3 regions of the Paenibacillus filicis genome follow, and region 2 is predicted to be linked to each of the others. Evidence: riboswitches for the same ligand, from Rfam matches in the RefSeq annotation. Region 2 holds a riboswitch; each other region holds the start of a gene.

Region 1 (5,978 bases), on a different contig from region 2:
CTGGGACCAGATGTTTTACCGCCTCACGCCGAAGATCGGCGAAGCGCTGAATATCGCTGCACTGATGCAAAGTCCGCTCGCGAGCCCGAAATATGCACTGATCGCCATCGTGCTGGTCAATATCTGGCAGGCGGTGGCGCTGCCGACGTTGATTTTCATCGCCGGGCTGCAATCGGTGCCCGAGGAGCTGTACGAGTCCGCCCGGATGGATGGGGCGACCACATGGGGCAGGTTCCGGTTCATCACGCTGCCGTTTCTCGTGCCTACGATCACGGTCAATATGGTGCTGGCGATCAAGGCCGGCGTCACTTCCTTCGATTATGCCTACACGCTGACGGGCGGTGGACCGATCAAGGCGAGCAATCTGATCGGCATCATGATCTACAATGACGCTTTTCAGAACATGAAGTTCGCGATGGCCAATGCCGAATCCGTCGTGCTGTTCGTGATCATTGCCCTCCTGTCCTTTGTCCAGATCTGGGTATCCCGTAAAGGCGGTGTGAATGCATGAAGCTGACGATCCAAGCGGAAGGGCTCGGCTGGAGAATCATTCGAAATGTGATTCTGCTAGTGGGCATTCTCCTCATTCTCGGACCGCTCTATCTCGTGGTGGTCAATTCCTTCAAGACACTGCCTGAGGCGGGCCGAAGCTTCTTTGCTCTGCCGGAAAGCCTAAGCTTCCATAACTACGCAGAGCTGCTGGCCAAGGGGGATTATTGGCGCTATGTGTGGAACACGACGTACATTACGTTTTTCTCGGTGCTGCTGGTCGTGCTGATCAATCCGGCGGTGGCCTATGCGATCGCCCGGAATCGGCATAAACGCTACTATAACTTTATCTATCTCTACATGCTGCTGGGCTTGTTCGTACCGTTCCAGGTCATCATGCTGCCGCTGACGAAAATTATGACGGGGCTCAATCTGCTGAACCCGTTCGGTTTGATTCTGCTGTACGGCGCGCTCAGTCTGACGAGGGGCGTATTCCTGCTCGTCAATTACATCCAGAATATGCCGGCAGAGATCGAGGAAGCGGCTCGCATCGACGGCTGCAGCACGTTTCAGATCTATTCGTCGATTATCCTGCGGCTGATCGCCCCGATGCTGGCGACGCTGATCATTATGGATGCGCTGTGGTTCTGGAACGACTTCATGCTGCCCTTGCTGCTGCTGAACAAGGCCAAGGAGTTCTGGACGCTGCCGCTGTTCCAATACAATTTCAAGACCGAGTATTCGTTCAATTATACGATGGCCTTTACTTCGTATCTGCTGGCGATGCTGCCGATCATCATCGTGTACGCCTTCGGGCAAAAGCATATTATCGCGGGGCTGACCGACGGTGCGATCAAGGGTTGATGGGCGGATGATGGGGCCAGCTGTTGTTAGGCATGCACATCAATAGCTGATCTAAGGAGGAACTAAGCGATGAGTAAGGAAACGGGGCAGGAAGCGGCGCAGGACCTGGAGCTGGAGAAGCGGATTGACGACTGGATCCGTCTCCATCAGGACGAGCTGCTGGCCGACATCGCGCTGCTCGTATCCATTCCCAGCGTGGCCACGGAGAGCGCCGAGCCGAAGGTGTACGGCAAGGCCTGCGCAGAGGCGCTGGAGGCGGTGCTGGCGCTTGGGGAGCGATACGGCTTCCGCACGTCCAATACCGACTACCGCTGCGGGGTGATCGAGGGAGGGGGAGCGGGCCAGCGAAGCGTCGGCATCTGGGGGCATACCGATGTCGTGCCTGCCGGGGACGGCTGGGTCTATCCTCCGTTCCAGTCGACACGTGTCGGTGATTTCCTGATCGGCCGGGGCGTGCAGGATAACAAGGGCCCCGTCGTCGCCGTTTTGTACGCGCTGCGCTGCATCCGGGAGCTAGGGCTTCCGCTTCGCTACATGGTCAAGCAGATCATCGGCAGTGCCGAGGAGATCGGGATGGGCGATGCGGTGTATGTCGTCCAGCACGGGGATGTGCCGGACTTCAATATCGTAGCAGACAGCGGCTTCCCGGTCTGCTATGGGGAGAAAGGCCTGATCCAGGCAGACCTGATATCGCCCAGTCTGGGAGGTGGAGCGGTGCTTGGCTTCCGGGCGGGCAGCGCCTCCAACATCGTACCCGGCGAGGCCGAGCTGACGCTGCGCTATGACGAAGGGCTGGGGCGCAGGCTGCAGGCTCTGCCGGAGACGGTCACGGTAACGCGCGTGGATGCGCCGGGCGAGCTGCCGGGGGATTTGGGTGCAGTCAGGCTGACGGCCCGGGGAATTCCGGGGCATGCGGCCTTTCCGTCCGGCTCGATCAATGCGATTCACGTGCTGTTGGACGCCGTGCTCGCTGCGGGTTTGCTGGATGCCGGAGAGGCGTCAGCCTTCCGGTTCATCGCGGCGGTGTGCGCCACTTATGACGGAGCAGCGCTGGGCATCGCCTGCGCGGATGAGGTGTCCGGCGAGCTGACCTGCGTCGGCGCGATCGGCAGCCTGGTGCGGGGCGAGGCCCGTCTGAATCTCAATATCCGGTGTCCGATTACGGCGGATGCTTCCGTCCTTCTCAAGGCGCTCGAGCAGTCGGCTGCCGGTCATGGCTTCACGCTTGACGCGGTGCAGGTGAATAAGGGCAACCGGGTCGATAAGGATGCCCCGGAGGTCAGGCTGCTGAACGATACGTTCAACCGGGTGATGGGGACGCAGAAGGAGCCGTTCGTCATGGGCGGCGGCACCTACGCCCGCAAGCTCCCGCATGCCGTTGGCTTCGGTCCAGGGATGCCGGCGGATGTATCTGTGCTCGGCTTGCCGGAGGGCCATGGACAGATTCATGGGCCGGATGAAGCCCAGTCAATCCCGAATCTGCTGGCGGCGCTCAAGGTTTATGTGATGGCGCTGCTGGCTTTGAATGAATGGGCCGAGTCATGAGCGGGAAATAGGCAGGCTGTAAAGGCTAAGACGGAGTAGCCCGGTTGCTGCGGCAGCGGGCTTTCTGTATGTTTACCGGATGAATATGTCTGCTAGTACGCTTCTTCGTAAACATTTCAATTGACACTATTCTTATCGCTGCTATAGACTAAAGGATGATAATTGCATAAGTGGAAACAGGTGCTTTGGCTTCGGCCAAAGCTTAAAAGGGAAGTACGGTGCAAATCCGTCACGGTCCCGCCACTGTAAAGGGAGCCGGAAGGTCCGGCTATTTCTCGGTACGATGTCACTGGAGCTTGCTCCGGGAAGACGCCGAGAGAGAAACCCTGAGTCAGGAGACCTGCCTGTTTGGACAACACTGCTTTGACCTGCGGAGAATGGGGAGGTGTTAGAATGCTGAGGCTTATTGGTGGACCTCGATTATTTCGAGCCGTCCTGTCTATTAGAGGAGCATGTCTAACCGCTGATCGCGGGTAGGGATGCTCCTTTTTGCTGTGTGTGAGATCTGGAGGAAAGAGGGGGTCAGATGAGTCGTTTATCGCAAGAGAGATCTGCCGCAGCAACCCGGATCGCAGCCGAGGGACGGTTCCCCCTCATCGTGCTGGGGCTGGCTGTGCTGCTGCTCGTGTCGGTTACGCTCGCGGTGATGCTGGGGCCGGTCCGTATCGAACCGTCCACCGTGTGGAAAATTGCGTTCTCGCATATCCCTGGCGTGGACCAGTGGCTGGAGCCGCAATGGTCCAAGGCACAGGGCAATATTATCTGGGACATCCGCTTCCCGCGCGTGCTGCTGGGCGCTGTCGTAGGGGGCGGACTTGCTGTAGTGGGGACTGTCATCCAGGCGCTGACCCGCAATCCGCTGTCCGATCCGTACATTCTGGGTGTGTCCTCGGGCGCGTCCGCTGCCGCTACGCTTGTGATTTTATTCGGCGCGTTTCAAGTGTTCGGCTCGTATGCTCTATCCGTGTCGGCGTTTCTTGGGTCGCTGCTCGCCATCGTGCTGGTCTACATGCTGGCACGCGTCGGCGGCTCGTTGTCCAATACGCGCTTGCTGCTCGCGGGTATCGCAGTGTCTATGATGTTGTCGGCGCTGACCAGCTTTATCGTGACAATGGCGCCGAAGGAAGAAGGCATCCGGTCGGCGATGTTCTGGATGATGGGCAGTCTGACCGGGGCCAAATGGAGCTACTTGTCGCTTCCGTCCTTCTTGGTCGTGGCCGGTACCGCGTACCTGATGCTGCAATACCGTTCACTGAATGCGCTGTTGATGGGAGAAGAGACGGCTGTCACCCTGGGAGTCCACATGGACCGCTTCCGCAAGGTGCTGGTGATCGTGGCCTCCCTGCTGACGGGGGTGATCGTCGCGGTCAGCGGAGCGATCGGATTCATCGGATTGATGATCCCCCATCTGGTGAGGCTGCTGGTAGGCTCCGACCATCGCCGCGTTCTGCCGGTCAGCATGCTGCTGGGGGCATCCTTCATGATCTGGGCGGATGTGTTCGCCCGGCTGGTCCTGGCTCCAGAGGAGCTGCCCGTCGGCATCGTCACGGCGCTGTGCGGCGGTCCGTTCTTTATCTGGCTGCTGCGCCGCAGCTCATACTCGTTCTAGAGGGAGGGAACCGACCGATGAAGGTGGAGGTTCAGGGGCTCTCGTACGGCATCAAGGGAGTCCCTATCGTGCAAGACGTGGACCTGCAGGTGAATCCGGGCGAATTTGTCGGCATCATCGGTCCGAACGGAAGCGGCAAGTCGACGCTGCTGAAAAACATCTACCGCGTGCTGAAGCCCCAAGCGGGTTGGATTTCCTTGGACGGGCAGGCTCTGTCCGAGCTGTCCTACAAGGAAGCTGCGCAGAGGATGGCGGTGGTCAGTCAGGAGACGTCATCCGTCTTTGATTTTACAGTCTGGGATATTGTACTGATGGGCCGCCATCCCCACAAAGGGATGTTTGCCGCAGATACGAAGGGGGACGACGCCCTGGTTCGCGAAGCACTGGACCGTGTAGGGATGGGGGACTATGCGCGGCGGAGCTTCTCCAATCTGTCCGGCGGGGAGAAGCAGCGCGTGCTGATCTCCCGGGCGCTGGCTCAGCAGTCGCAATTTCTCATCATGGACGAGCCGACGAACCATCTGGACATCCGGTACCAGCTGCAGATTATGGACTTGGTCCGCACACTGCGGATTACCGCGTTATCGGCACTGCATGACCTGAATATGGCTTGTTATTTCTGCGACCGGATCATCGTGATGAACGCCGGTCAGGTACACGCTTCGGGCACGCCCGATGAAGTGATAACGCCCGAACTGCTGGAAGAAGTGTTCGGCGTGAGTGCGGAGCTGGCCGTGCATCCGGTGACCCGCAGGCTCAGCATTACGTATTTCCCTGAATCATTGCAATCTCAATTTAAGACAAAAGGAGCCTTACTCGTATGAAACGTTTTTCAACACTGATGATATCTGTGCTCATGAGCACGCTGTTGGTAGTCCTGACCGCTTGCGGTCAAACCCCTTCGAAGAGCCCGGCGGCTGGCGGAGACAGCCCGCAGAAAGCATCGTCCGAGCAAGCGGCAGCTTATACGCCTGTCACGATCCAAAACATGGACCGTACGCTGACCTTCAAGGAAGCTCCCAAGCGGGCTGTCAGCTTGAACCAGCATACGACGGAAATTATGCTGGCGCTAGGTCTGGAGAAGTCGATGGTCGGCACCGCCTACATGGACGACGAGATTCTCCCTGAGCTGAAGGAAAAGTATGCCGCCATCCCGGTGCTCGCTGCCAAGTATCCTTCCCTGGAAGTGCTGCTGGGTGCTGATCCGGACTTTGTCTACGGCCGCAAAAGCGCCTTTGCCGAGAAAGGTGTCGGTACTGTAGAAGCCTTGAAGGAAAAAGGCATCACGGCCTATGTGGCCCAAGGAACTTATGTGCCGTTCGGCTCGCTGGATGACGTGTATGCGGATATCTCGAATATCGGAACTATTTTCAACGTGAAGGCCAAATCCGACGCGATGATCGATTCGATGAAAGCGAAAGTGAAAGAGATTCAAGCGAAGATCGGTCAGCCTGAGAAGCCGCTGCGGGTA
Region 2 (5,978 bases):
GTCGCAAGCTCGGCGATGACGCCGGCAAACTCGGTAAAGACGAGTCCATAATCCAATTGAGGCCGTCCGATGACAATCGTGTCGATATCCAGCTCCAGCGCTGCGGACAGCTTCTCCTCGACGGCTCCCACTTGTCCGCTTTCCTTGGTCACCAGAACCGTAACACCGTAATGACGGTAGAACGCCTGGTTCATTTCCTTGGAGAAAGGCCCCTGCATGGCGACGATATATTTCTGCTCGACGCCGAGCTGCTCGCATTTCTCCATATTATCCTTACGCGGCAGCATCCGCGCTACCAGCGTCGTATCCGGCAGGCCGATCAGCTTCTCGGCAAAAACGTGAAGCGTTTTGCTGCCCGTCGCCAGGAAGACAACGCCCCGCTTCTCAGCGGCCAGCTCTGCAGCCTGCTCGTAGTCGTCCACGAACGTCAGCTTCGGATGCGCCGCATACTTTCCATGCTCCCGCTCGTAGCGGATGTACGGGACGCCGGCCGCTTGAGCAGCTGCCATCGCATTGCGCGAAGCTTCCTCGGCGAACGGATGCGTCGCATCAACTACCGCCTGAACGCCGCGTTCCTGTATTAAAGAGACCAGCGCAGGCTCAGGCAGCCTTCCCACCTGTACAGGCAACCCTACCTCCGCCAAGCTCTTGGCGGCCGTATCGGTGACCACCGTCGTCAGCAGCTCGAAGCCCGCTTGGCTGATCTGGACGGCCAGTTCCCGGGCATCGCTCGTTCCGGCCATGACCAGGATCATGAGCGGTCCTCCTTTGCTGCCGCCGCCTCGCTGCTGCCGGCTTGCTGGCTTTCAGCGCTGTGATCATGGTCATGATGGTGATCGTGTCCATGGTTATGCCCGTGATCATGATGGTGATCGTGACCGTGGTCATGCCCATGATCGTGATGGTGATCGTGTCCATGGTCATGCCCATGATCGTGATGGTGATCGTGGCCGTGATCATGTCCATGTTCGTGATGATGATCGTGACCGTGATCATGGTCGTGGTGATGATGCCCGTGGTCATGATCATGGTTGTGATCGTGGTGATGATGCTTCATCGCTTCCAGACGGAATTGGCACATGTCGCAGTTCATCTTGACCTCGCCCTGCAGCGCCTCCAGCGCGCGCTCGCGCAGGATATCTTGCAGCTTCGGGTGGAAGCCGAAATAGTCGGCCAGCGTGATTTCAATTTCAGGATGGGCAGCCGCGAACGTTTCCTTCAGCTGCTCCAACCTCTTAATGAGAACGCCCGTAAACAAGAAGTAAGGCAGCAGGACGATCTTCTTGGCTCCGAGCCGGACACAGCGCTCCACGCCTTCATCCGCGCGCGGGGAAGTGACGCCGATAAACGCCGTCTCGACCCACTTGACGTTCAAGCGTTCCCAGAGCAGGCGCGAGATCTTGAACAGATCGCTGTTCGCATCAGCATCGCTGCTGCCCCGTCCGATCAGCAGGAGCGCCGTGTCTGGCGACTCAGCAAGTCCATCCACCCCTGCATCATCCAGACGAGATTGCAGAATGTCCAATGACAGATCATGTACGCCGATCGGTCTTCCATAATTGAAAGTGATGTCCGGGTAAGTCTTCTTGGCCTCATCGATGGCTGCCGGAATATGCAGCTTGGCATGACCTGCCGCAAGCAGCGTAATCGGCACGACGCCGACGCGGGTGGCTCCGCGTCTGGCGCAGGCTGCGAATCCGTCCCTCATCGTCGGACGCTCGAACTCCAGAAAACAGGTTTCGACGATCGGCACATCCAGTCCCTGCTCGACCGCCTTAACAAACTCACGTATCTCTTCATTCCCTTCCGGGTCACGGCTTCCGTGCCCGACAAACAATAATGCATCCATAATAATGTTCTCCTATCAATCGCCGCAAATGGCGTTCTCGATTTTGAAAACCGGCACCTCACGGTGGCGGTAGCCTTCCAATTCCTTGACCCGGTTGAAATATTTATGAAACCGTTCATTCGGATGGGCTTCATCCGCATACTTGCGCACGATGCTTTCAACCGTATCGAGCAGCTTCTCGGGCTCGACGCCTTCGGCGACAGGAATACCTGCATGCGCATTTCTGCCTACAGTCTTGCCTCCCAGGAACAGATCGAATTTCTCCCGGCGGTACACGATGCCGATATCCTCCTTGACTGCGCCGTAGCAAGCCATCCCGCAGCCATTGAACCCGATGCGCAGCTCCTTGGCAACCTTCATGCCGCCGATTCGGCTCTGCAGCTCTTCGAGATACGGAACCGAATCTGCTTTATCCATGTTGCAGAAATCGCAAGCCTTGATCTGCGCGACATCGCCGATCGGAGCCAGCAGCAGCCCGGCCGCCTTCAGACGGCTAACCGCCTCGCTAGGCTCGCTAGTCACAATGCGCACGAGCATCTGATGATGAGGCGTGTATTCGATCGTACCTTCCTCGCCGACCACATCCGCCAGCAGCATCAGCTGGGCGCTCGTCAGCTTCTTCTCCGCCAGCCCCGGGCTAACGGCCAGCTCCAGAATCTCCTGCCTGCGGAAGGCCGACGCCTGCTGAAGCCATGGCGCTGCGGCTTCGCCTGCGGAAGGCACTCCGGATGGCTCCGCCGTTCCCTTGTGGCTATCGACCAGCCACAGCGCTTCCAGCGCAAGTGCGAGCGGTGACACCGGCTCTGCCACAGCTGCTGCAGCCGAGCCCGCCCCCCTAGAGGCCTCTCCAGCGGCGGGCTCGCGCTCTGCGACCGACACGCCTGCCGGGCTTCCTTCATACGCGCCAGTACCGGACAGCGGGCCTAAACCTCCTGTCCATGGTCCGCTCGTCGCTGGCTGCACCGGTACGGACGGACCTGACTCAGCGCCCTGCTGCGCTTCCAGCGACCACGGCTCTGCTGCAACCTGCAGTCTTTGATGCGGCTTGAGCGGCTGAATATCGTCGCCGAGCGTATATTTGCGCTGGTAGCCGCGTGGTGTAATCATCAAGCCGTCATAGTTGACCGTGGACGAATTGCCGATGATAACCGTCGTCAGCATGCCGATATCATGCTCCAGCATACGGCCTAGCGTAGTCACGACAATGTCCTCCCGGTCCCGATAGGCGCTCTTGACGATTCCCACGGGGGTATCAGCCGAACGGTAGCGCAGCAGCATGTTCTGCGTCTCCACGATCTGGCGCGTCCGTCTGCCGCTGCGCGGGTTATACAGAGCCACGACGAAGTCGGCGGCAGCCGCAGCCTCCACCCTTTTAATAATCAGCTCCCAGGGAGTCAGATGATCGCTCAGACTGATCGTGCAGGCATCGTGCATGATCGGAGCTCCGAGCAGGGAGGCTGTCGAGTTGATCGCCGAGATGCCCGGAATAATTTCAACCTCAACCCCGCTCTCGCGCCGCCATCCCTTCTCCATCAATACCTCATAGATCAGTCCGGCCATGCCGTAAACGCCTGCATCTCCGCTTGAGATAACGGCAACCGTACGTCCTGCCTCTGCCTGACGCACTGCCTCCTGCGCCCGGCTGACCTCCTCAGTCATCCCCGTGCGTACAATCTGCTGACCATTCAGCAGACCGCGAATCAGATCGACATACGTGTTGTAGCCGATAATGACGTCGCTGTTCTGAATCGCGTCCTTCGCCGCTTGTGTCATATGGTCGAAGCTGCCGGGACCGAACCCGACGACCAACAATTTTCCTCTCATCCGCTTGTTCCTCCCTCTGCCTACACTAACCAAACTTATGACGAAAATAATCGTTCAAGCACATCTCAACGACAGACTGTCCGATTCGGATCATGATCCTAAACGCAAAAAAGCGTCTCCCCTCAAAAATGAGGAGGACGCTGAACGACAGGGAGATTTTCGCCGATGAAACGATCCGTCCGAAGCCGATGTCTGGCGACAACAGCAGCGGCCGAGTGCGCATCGAGCCAGAACCCGTTCGGCGTACACCTCCCTATCCTCGTAGGTTATACGGTGACTTTGCATCATGTCCACACGGAATATACCGCGTCATGACGCTTGTGCAACAGGCAGGTCTCCTGACTCGCGTCTCTTCGCTTCTCCTGCGCCTTCCCATCCGGTTGTGACAGTGGCGTCATGCAGAGAGCAGCTCCTCGCTTACAGTGGCGGGACCGTGCCGGACTCTCACCGGCTTCCCTTTTAACCGTCCGGGAGCGTGACCTCCCTTTCCGGCACCTGTTCATCAGAACAATAGCTTTATGAAATGAATAGCTTGATCTTATGTGTTATCATCAACCTTAATGATAGCATGTTCGTTTCGGGACTGTCCACCGTTTCCAGTTGAACCGGAAGCCCCCTCCAAGATACAGAAATCGAAAATACTGACTCTAGCGTTCTCTGCGTCTACTCCAGCTAACCTTCATCTGTCCTCTTCACAAACCTTTGCCAACTCCCTGCTCTTCGTATATGCTGGGGTTATCCTGGAATGCTAGAGTAGAGTATTATATAGGAAAGGAATCAAAAACTATGAACCACCAAGCCATCATCACTCACGTCCTATCCAAGCCGGGAACGCGTCTGCGCTACCCGTTCGATCCGGATCTCCCCATATTATTCGTAGGCGACAAAATGTTTGCTGTTCTGGGCACAACCTCAGGTGTCCAAAGCGTGACCCTCAAAGCTGATCCTGATACGGTCTGGCTCACAAGGGAAACGTACCCTGGCACCGTCCTGCCCGGCTATCATATGAACAAGAAGCATTGGAACACCGTCGTGCTGAACGGGCTCCTGCCAGAGACCGAACTGCTGGACATGCTGGAGGAATCCTATCAATTGGTCCGCCGCAAGCTGACCCGGGCCATGAAGGAAGAATTCGGACTTTCCTAAGGGAAGTCTGGCGCCTAGCATTGATTTTCTCTCTCATTTATGCTACAGTTTGTTGGTAGTTCCATTGTGCGGGTGTAGTTCAATGGCAGAACGCCAGCTTCCCAAGCTTGAGGCGAGGGTTCGATTCCCTTCACCCGCTTATCTTTAATGTGACTCTAAACCCTTGCGGCGCAAGGTTTTTTTCTTTTTCTACAGAGTCATATCTTTCTTAAATTTTGCCCCAGAGAAGCCCAGTGGGGACAGAATGGGGACAAAGGCCGACGATTGACATATTCACAAAAATTGGACGCCATTCTAAATGGGCAAGTAACGAAAAAGAGCAGTCAGGGTTAGTCCTGCTGCTCTTTTGCTTTTCTTAATTTTTCTTCTATTGCTTCAAGTATAAATGCATTGCGGCTAAGGCCCAGACGGACAGCGGCTTCATCTATCCTCTCCCTCTCCCCCTTCTTTACTGTGAACTTGACTTGATCATAATTTGCCGCGTTATATTTATCTTTTGCTCGAGTAGCGGCTGTTCCTTTCTTTTCATCCATCGCTATCACCTTCCTTAATTAGCATTTTATCATAAAAAATATACGCGTACCAGTATATAATAAGAGTATAAGGAGGTGAACAAGAGATGGATAAAACGAGAAAAGAAAGACAGCAATAGGAACGTATCGAAAGATTCAAGATGATGACTGCAATCATCACTTTGATCAACACGGTCGCTCTCCTCATCCTCACACTGGTGCGCTAGAGCCAGAACCAAGCCGAGGCTCCGAAAGGGGCCTCCGGCAAGGTGGGTGAAAAATAAGGTGCTGTCTTTCTTTTCTCAAGTATATCACAAAGGGGCCGATGATATGAAATTCCAAAAAGTAACGATGACGATCAGCGTGATTGCCTTAGTCATCAGCATTATTACGCTGATCATAATCCTTCTAAAGTTAACCGCCTGACGATAGACGGAAAGGAACCGGCTGAAGCGCTGAGCTGAGAAATCGGCTCAGCTTTCTTTCATTTGAAAATCCCAGACGCTTGGGAAAATTAATAAAATCCCCGCCAGCACACGCCAGCGGGGTAAGGAAATTTTTCCTAGACTGTTATTGATTCACTGCCGCAGGTTATCAATGGCAATAGTGTGACCGGTGAAGATCCGATTGTCCAAGTAGGCCGCGAA
Region 3 (5,978 bases), on a different contig from region 2:
ACCAGGATACGCAGATCGGGCAGTCCCTTGGCCTTGGCCGTCACCATGTACGACTGGTTCCACACCTCGAGCAGCGCAGCCCGCGTCAGGCGCATCAGCACCGCGCTCGTGCCTGAAGCGAGTACCAGCGCCGGCATAATCAGATGACGGAACGTGCCATATCCGCTCGTCGGCAGCCAGTGCAGCTTCTCGGCGAACAAGGAGATCAGCAGGATCGCCAGCCAGAAGCCGGGAATGGAGATCAGCGTCAGGGCGACCGCCCGGGCCGCATGATCGAACCAGCCGTTCTTCTTGAGCGCCATCAGCATCCCCAGCGGAATCCCGGTCCCGGCGGCGAACAGCAGCGCCAGTCCGGACACGCTGAGCGTGACCGGCAGCCGGCGCAGCAGCTCCCCGCTCACGGATTCCTTGGTCATATACGAGGTGCCCAGATCGCCATGGCTAGCTCTCCACAGCCAGCGTCCGTACTGAACAGCCAGCGGATCGTCAAGACCCAGCTCCTGCCGCTTGACGGCGATCTCCTGCTCGGTCGGCTCCTTGATCCCATTCATACTCAAGGCTTCGACCGCAGGATCTCCGGGCGAAGCCACACTTAGAACAAAAGCTATGAAAGAAATGCCCAGCAGGACAGGAATAGCGGCGGCTATCCGCCTGAAGACATACCGCATCTACTTGACCCAGGCAAGCTGAGGCAGCGTAGTGCCGTAGATCGTCGCTTTATAGCCTTTTATTTTTTTATTGTAGGCGATCAGACTGGCATCGTTGAATAAGGGAATCGTCGGCAGATCCGCAGCGGCGATCGTCTGCAGCTCGTTGTAGATACCCTTGCGCTCATCCAGGCTCAAGGTTCCCTTGGCTTGATTCAGCAGTTGGTCAACCCGGTCATTCTTATAGCCCAGGCTGTAGCTCTTGTTGCTGGAGCCAGCGCTGGAGAAATAGTTGGTGAAGAGGGTGAACGGATCGCCATTCGGCAGTCCCTGGGTAGCGAGAGCCAGATGGTAATCCCCCTTGGCCTGTGCGTCTTTGAAGGCAGCTCCATCCAGAATCTTGATATTTACGTCCAGCTGCAGATCCTTCAGCACGGATTGGAACAGCTCCGCCTGCGCTTTATATGGATAACGGTCCAAGCCGTAGGTCGGCACGATCAGATCGATCGACTGCCGCTGAGTGCCCAGCACCTCTGCTGCCAGCTTCTTGGCTTCATCCGGCTTATGCTCCAGCTTGATTTCCTTGTAGAACGGCGAGGTGCTGTTCAGGAAATTGGCGGTGGCGGTCGGGTAGCCCAGATACAGCTCCTTCACCAATTGCTCACGGTCCAGCATCAGGCTGACGGCCTGGCGCATCTTCGGATTATCGAAGGGCGCCTTCTTGCCGTTCGGGTGCAGATAATGAGAAATCGTCGACTTCGTTGCCGAAATTTCGAATTGGGGGTCCTTCAGTAGCTCCTTGGCGAGGGTAGGCGGGATCGCTCCAAGATCCATGACACCCATAATCTCACCGGATTTCAAAGCGGCCAAACGGGTATCCGGGTCCGGGATCGAACGGACGCGAATCCGCTTGGTTGCAGCCTTCTCCCCGTAATAGCCGTCGAACGCTTCCAGCAGTGCATATTGATCCTTCTGATGCTCGATCAGCTTGAAGGGACCTGTTCCTTGAGGAAGGCCGTTGAAATCGCCTTTCTCATTGAAGTTCTTAGGGCTGTAGATCGCGCTAGAGAAGTTAACCATCGCATACAACAGCGTAGGCTGCGGATTTTCAAAGACGAGCTTGAATGACAGATCGTCCAGCTTCACAACTTCCTTCAGCCCCGGATAAGAACTCTTGATGTCCAGGGTATAGAACGGCGAGCTCTTGGGACTTACCTGCTTGTACCGGTTAAAGTTGGCGATGACGGCATCCGCGTTCAAGGATTCTCCATCATGGAACTTGACGTTATTCCGCAGCTTGAAGCTCCATTCCTTGCCGTCGGCCGACATCGTCCACGATTCCGCGAGCTTGGGAGCGGGCTGTCCGTCCTCGGAAGCGGTGATCAACGGCTCCCATACATATAAGATCGTGCTCGTGTAATAAGCATCTTGCGGTCCGGGCGCCAGATCGCGGGGCGCCGCCAGGACAATTTCCTCCGGAAGCTGGCTGCCGGAGGGGGCTGTGGATGGCGTGCCGGTCTGCGGCGCCGCTGAGCTACACCCTGCCAGGACGAGCAGCAGACATAGAGCCCATAGAACCATGTGAAGCTTGGTCTTGGATTGTTGAACAAATGGATACATGCGTTCGATTCCTTCTTTCTGCTGGATAAATAAAAAAGACATCTTTACCTTCACACAAGGAAGGTTAAAGATGTCCCGACATATGATATGGAAACAAGACGGCCGTCTTTAACACCTCCCTATTCTCCGTAGGGGTCAACGTTGTGTGTCAGAACAGGCAGGTCTCCTGGCTCGGGTATCTCTGCCGTCGGCAGCCTTCCCCATCCGATATGCGGATCAGTGGCATCTTGCCGAGACTCCTCCCCTACAGTGGCGGGACCGCGTCGGCATCGCACCGAACTTCCCTATTAAGCTTGACCTCAGTCAAGCACCTTGTTCCCTGAGGTATGCAGTTGTCTATGAAACAAGACTGATCATATCGTAATCTTTCTGTTCAGGCAAGCCCGAGATCAGATCACGGCCACGAGCACCAGCACCCAGCCGATCAGGAACGCCACTCCCCCGAGCGGGGTAATCGGGCCAAAAATTCGCTTGCCCGTCAGACTCAGCATGTACAGACTCCCCGAAAACAAAATCACGCCGGCCAGCAGAAACCAGCCGCCTGTGACGATCAGAGACGCTTCTGGCAACCGGTCCGCCAGCAGTCCAAGCAGCAGCAAGCCGAGCGCATGCGCGATATGGTACTGGACCCCCGTCTCGTACACCTTCATCTTATCCGGTGTTAGCCTGGCCTTGAGCGCATGCGCACCGAAGGCACCCAGCGCAACCGCCAGAAACATCAATATACTGCCAAGCATCACAAAAGTTTGCATCGTATGGCCTCCATCACGGGATCTGACTTCTACAGACAGCATAGCATGGCGAGGCTGAGGGGACAACGGCGGGGCGGGTAGGAGGAATAATCCGACTGGCAGAGCTATCCGGCAGCGCCCGCCGACAAGATCTCGCTGCGACTTGCCTGAGACGGCAAAACCCCCTCTCCAAAGAAAGGGGATCTTGATGTACGAGGTATCTCCTGCGGGCTTTCCACAGCTGAAGCCCGGCCTGAACCCGCCGGTTATTTCAGCAAAATCCATTCGTATTCAACCGCATAGATGGGTCTCTGATACAGCCAGCCCAGTGCCTCGTCTCACGCCCACTTGAACGTAACGGCGGCTTCCCCAGCTATCGTATACTGGAATGTCCGGTCGCCACACGCCACCACAAATAACTTGGGATCAGTCGTCCGGTTGGACACGATGACAACCTTGGAGCCATCCTCATTGCGGAATGCTACACTTTCCAGGTCGTCCTCGAACGTATTCGATTCGATCCGGTAAGCGCCCGGCCGCACAAACTTACTGATATGGCCCAAGGTGTAATAATCCAGGTTATAGGTGAGCTGCCCGGTCTGCTGCTCGATCTTCACCAGCCCACGGCAGGTGCTGCGGGACAGTACGGTCGGACCGTTGTTCTCGTCCAGCGCGATATTCCACCAGATCACCGACTTCGACCAGTTCCGCGTCGTGCGGATCACATGCTTCATCTGATCCATGAAGGCGTCGTGGAACGGCGGAATCCACTGGCCTCCGGAGGCCTCGGTGAACCAAACGTCCTTATCTGGGAACCGCTTCTTGATCAGCGTCATCGCCTCATGGCGCCCCCCGTACACATGCCAGGCCGTCCCTGCGATATAGCGGTTCGCTTCGGCATCCTCATAGATCTCATCAGGGTGGCTCGGGACATCCCAGTTATGATCATAGCACATAATCTTGACGGGCTGCTCCCGCTCCGCCAGCTTCGGTCCCAGATGCGACTTGATAAACGCCGCTTCCTCCGACGGCTTCACGATCATGCCCGGATACTCCTTGGGCTCATAGCCCGGTTCGTTCTGCATCGTGACGGCATAGATCGGAATGCCTTCGGCCTCGTAAGCATCTAGAAACTTGACGAAGTAGCGCGCATACACCTCATAGCAGTCCGGCTTCAGCTTTCCCCCTATCATCGCATCCGAGGTCTTCATCCAGCCCGGAGGACTCCACGGCGAAGCCATGACCTTGAGCTCCGGGTTCAGCTTCAAGGCCTGATGAAGGACAGGCAGGATGTAAGCCCGGTCATGGTCGATCGAGAACCGCTTCAGTTCATAGTCGCTTTCGCCAGGCTCCACATCGTCGTAGCTATATATCTTCCACGCAAAATCGCTGGCACCCATCGGCTGGCGGATAAAGGACATGCCGATGCCTTCCTCGCGGTCGAACAGCTTGCGCATCAGCTCGTCCTTAAGCTCATCCGATAGCGCGTGATACACCAGCCAAGCGGAAGCATCGGTGAACGAAGCCCCGAAGCCGTCCATTTGCTGATAGGTCACATCCTCGTTCAAGGTAATGACATAATCATTGTACGGCTCGGCGATATCCGAGAAGGAAAGTGGACTCGCCTCAGTCAGCTTCTTCGATTCATCGATGGTCGATTCCCATACATACACCTGGTTCATAGAGTCAACTCCCTCACTTAAATTCAAAAAACGGAGGCCGACCCGCAGCCTCCGCCTTTTTTATTTCTTGATTAATCTGAAGCTCGCCTCGTGTACTTACTTCGAGATCCTGCTATTTAATTCCTTTTTCATCATAATAAGCATTGGATTGCTGCTTCACATAATCGAGTACCTTGTCAATCCCGGCGGCTTTCAGCTTCTCCTGATACGTCTTGATCGCCTGATCGACGTTCGGCACCAGCCCCATCATCAGCGGCTTGCCGTACTGATCGACGACCTGATTCACTGCCGCATACTCGGTCTTCACCGGATCGTAGTCCATCGAGATCGGCGAGAAAATATCCGGCTTGCTCATCTTGGCGAATTCCTCGTTCAGCTTATCGAGGCCTTCCCAGCCGCCGGCGGTCGGCTTCATCAGCGGTTTGTTTCTCCAGCCCCAATCGGCAATGCTGTAAGGGGTGACCTTCGTTGCATCCTGGCTCTTGGACGGCGTGGCGATGTTTTTGCCGTCATTGATCAGGTCATAGTTATAACCTTCAATCCCGTAGGTGATGAGGTTGTAATACTTGGCATCCGTTCTGATCTTCTCCAGCACCATCAGCGAGCGCTCAGGGTTTGCTGCGCTCTTCGGAATGGCCATGCCGTTGGCAATCGCCATCGTCGGCATCGCATAACCCTTGAGACGTGTATAAGGGAAATAGCCGATCTCCATCTTCGGATCTTTCTTCTTCACATCGGTGATGAAACCCGCTGCGCCAGGAGGGTTACGCCAGTACACGGCCCCCGTGCCTGCCTTGATCAGGTCTCCGGCCTCCTGCTTGGATGAAAGCGTATTCTTGGACCAGTAGCCTTTATCCGCCCACTCCTTCATCTTCTTCACCCAGGCTTCATACTCCGGCGTGAAGGGGTAAGCTACGATATCTCTAGGCTTGTCATAGCTCTTGGCGATAATAATTTTGCTCTCCCCGCCGATGACCTGGAAGTCGTTGACGGCGGTGAACAGCGTGCTTACCTCATTCCACGCGCTGCCGTTGATCGGAATAACGCCCGGCTTGTTCTTCTTGATGCCCTCCAGATAGGCCTCGATGGAATCGAGATCCTTGATTTCCGGCAGGTTTAGCTCCTTCCTCCAGTCCTCCCGGTAGACGATCCCGTTGGGCGTATACTCCGGATTCGTATTCGGGATCGCATAAATCTTGCCACCCAACGTGACGTCGCTCCAGTCCTGAGCGGGCACCTGCTTCTGGATTTGCGGCGCATACTTCGGCAGCAGCGGCGTCAGATCGAGGAAGGCCCCT

What was found. A riboswitch is a leader RNA that binds a small molecule or an ion and turns the genes downstream of it on or off. The one in region 2 is predicted to bind cobalamin.
Region 1: it holds a riboswitch for cobalamin, as region 2 does, so the genes downstream of both, WMW72_RS08695 (FecCD family ABC transporter permease) here and cobJ (precorrin-3B C(17)-methyltransferase) in region 2, are expected to answer to the same signal.
Region 3: it holds a riboswitch for cobalamin, as region 2 does, so the genes downstream of both, WMW72_RS33625 (ABC transporter substrate-binding protein) here and cobJ (precorrin-3B C(17)-methyltransferase) in region 2, are expected to answer to the same signal.

The regions. Positions count from the first base shown of each region.
Region 1 covers NZ_JBBPCC010000004.1:163,174-169,151, forward strand. Annotated here, with positions in the region: gene WMW72_RS08680 (carbohydrate ABC transporter permease) at 1-511, shown strand, start outside; gene WMW72_RS08685 (carbohydrate ABC transporter permease) at 508-1,353, shown strand; gene WMW72_RS08690 (Sapep family Mn(2+)-dependent dipeptidase) at 1,423-2,898, shown strand; cobalamin riboswitch at 3,060-3,260, shown strand; gene WMW72_RS08695 (FecCD family ABC transporter permease) at 3,425-4,507, shown strand; gene WMW72_RS08700 (ABC transporter ATP-binding protein) at 4,525-5,331, shown strand; gene WMW72_RS08705 (ABC transporter substrate-binding protein) at 5,328-5,978, shown strand, end outside.
Region 2 covers NZ_JBBPCC010000029.1:15,915-21,892, forward strand. Annotated here, with positions in the region: gene cobK (precorrin-6A reductase) at 1-755, opposite strand, end outside; gene WMW72_RS31075 (sirohydrochlorin chelatase) at 752-1,849, opposite strand; gene cobJ (precorrin-3B C(17)-methyltransferase) at 1,865-3,673, opposite strand; gene WMW72_RS31085 (hypothetical protein) at 3,839-3,988, shown strand; cobalamin riboswitch at 3,985-4,187, opposite strand; gene WMW72_RS31090 (MmcQ/YjbR family DNA-binding protein) at 4,460-4,819, shown strand; tRNA gene WMW72_RS31095 (tRNA-Gly) at 4,888-4,958, shown strand; gene WMW72_RS31100 (transcriptional regulator) at 5,149-5,352, opposite strand.
Region 3 covers NZ_JBBPCC010000036.1:23,164-29,141, forward strand. Annotated here, with positions in the region: gene nikB (nickel ABC transporter permease) at 1-668, opposite strand, end outside; gene WMW72_RS33625 (ABC transporter substrate-binding protein) at 669-2,309, opposite strand; cobalamin riboswitch at 2,407-2,598, opposite strand; gene WMW72_RS33630 (DUF423 domain-containing protein) at 2,657-3,019, opposite strand; gene WMW72_RS33635 (glycoside hydrolase family 30 protein) at 3,337-4,680, opposite strand; gene WMW72_RS33640 (extracellular solute-binding protein) at 4,793-5,978, opposite strand, start outside.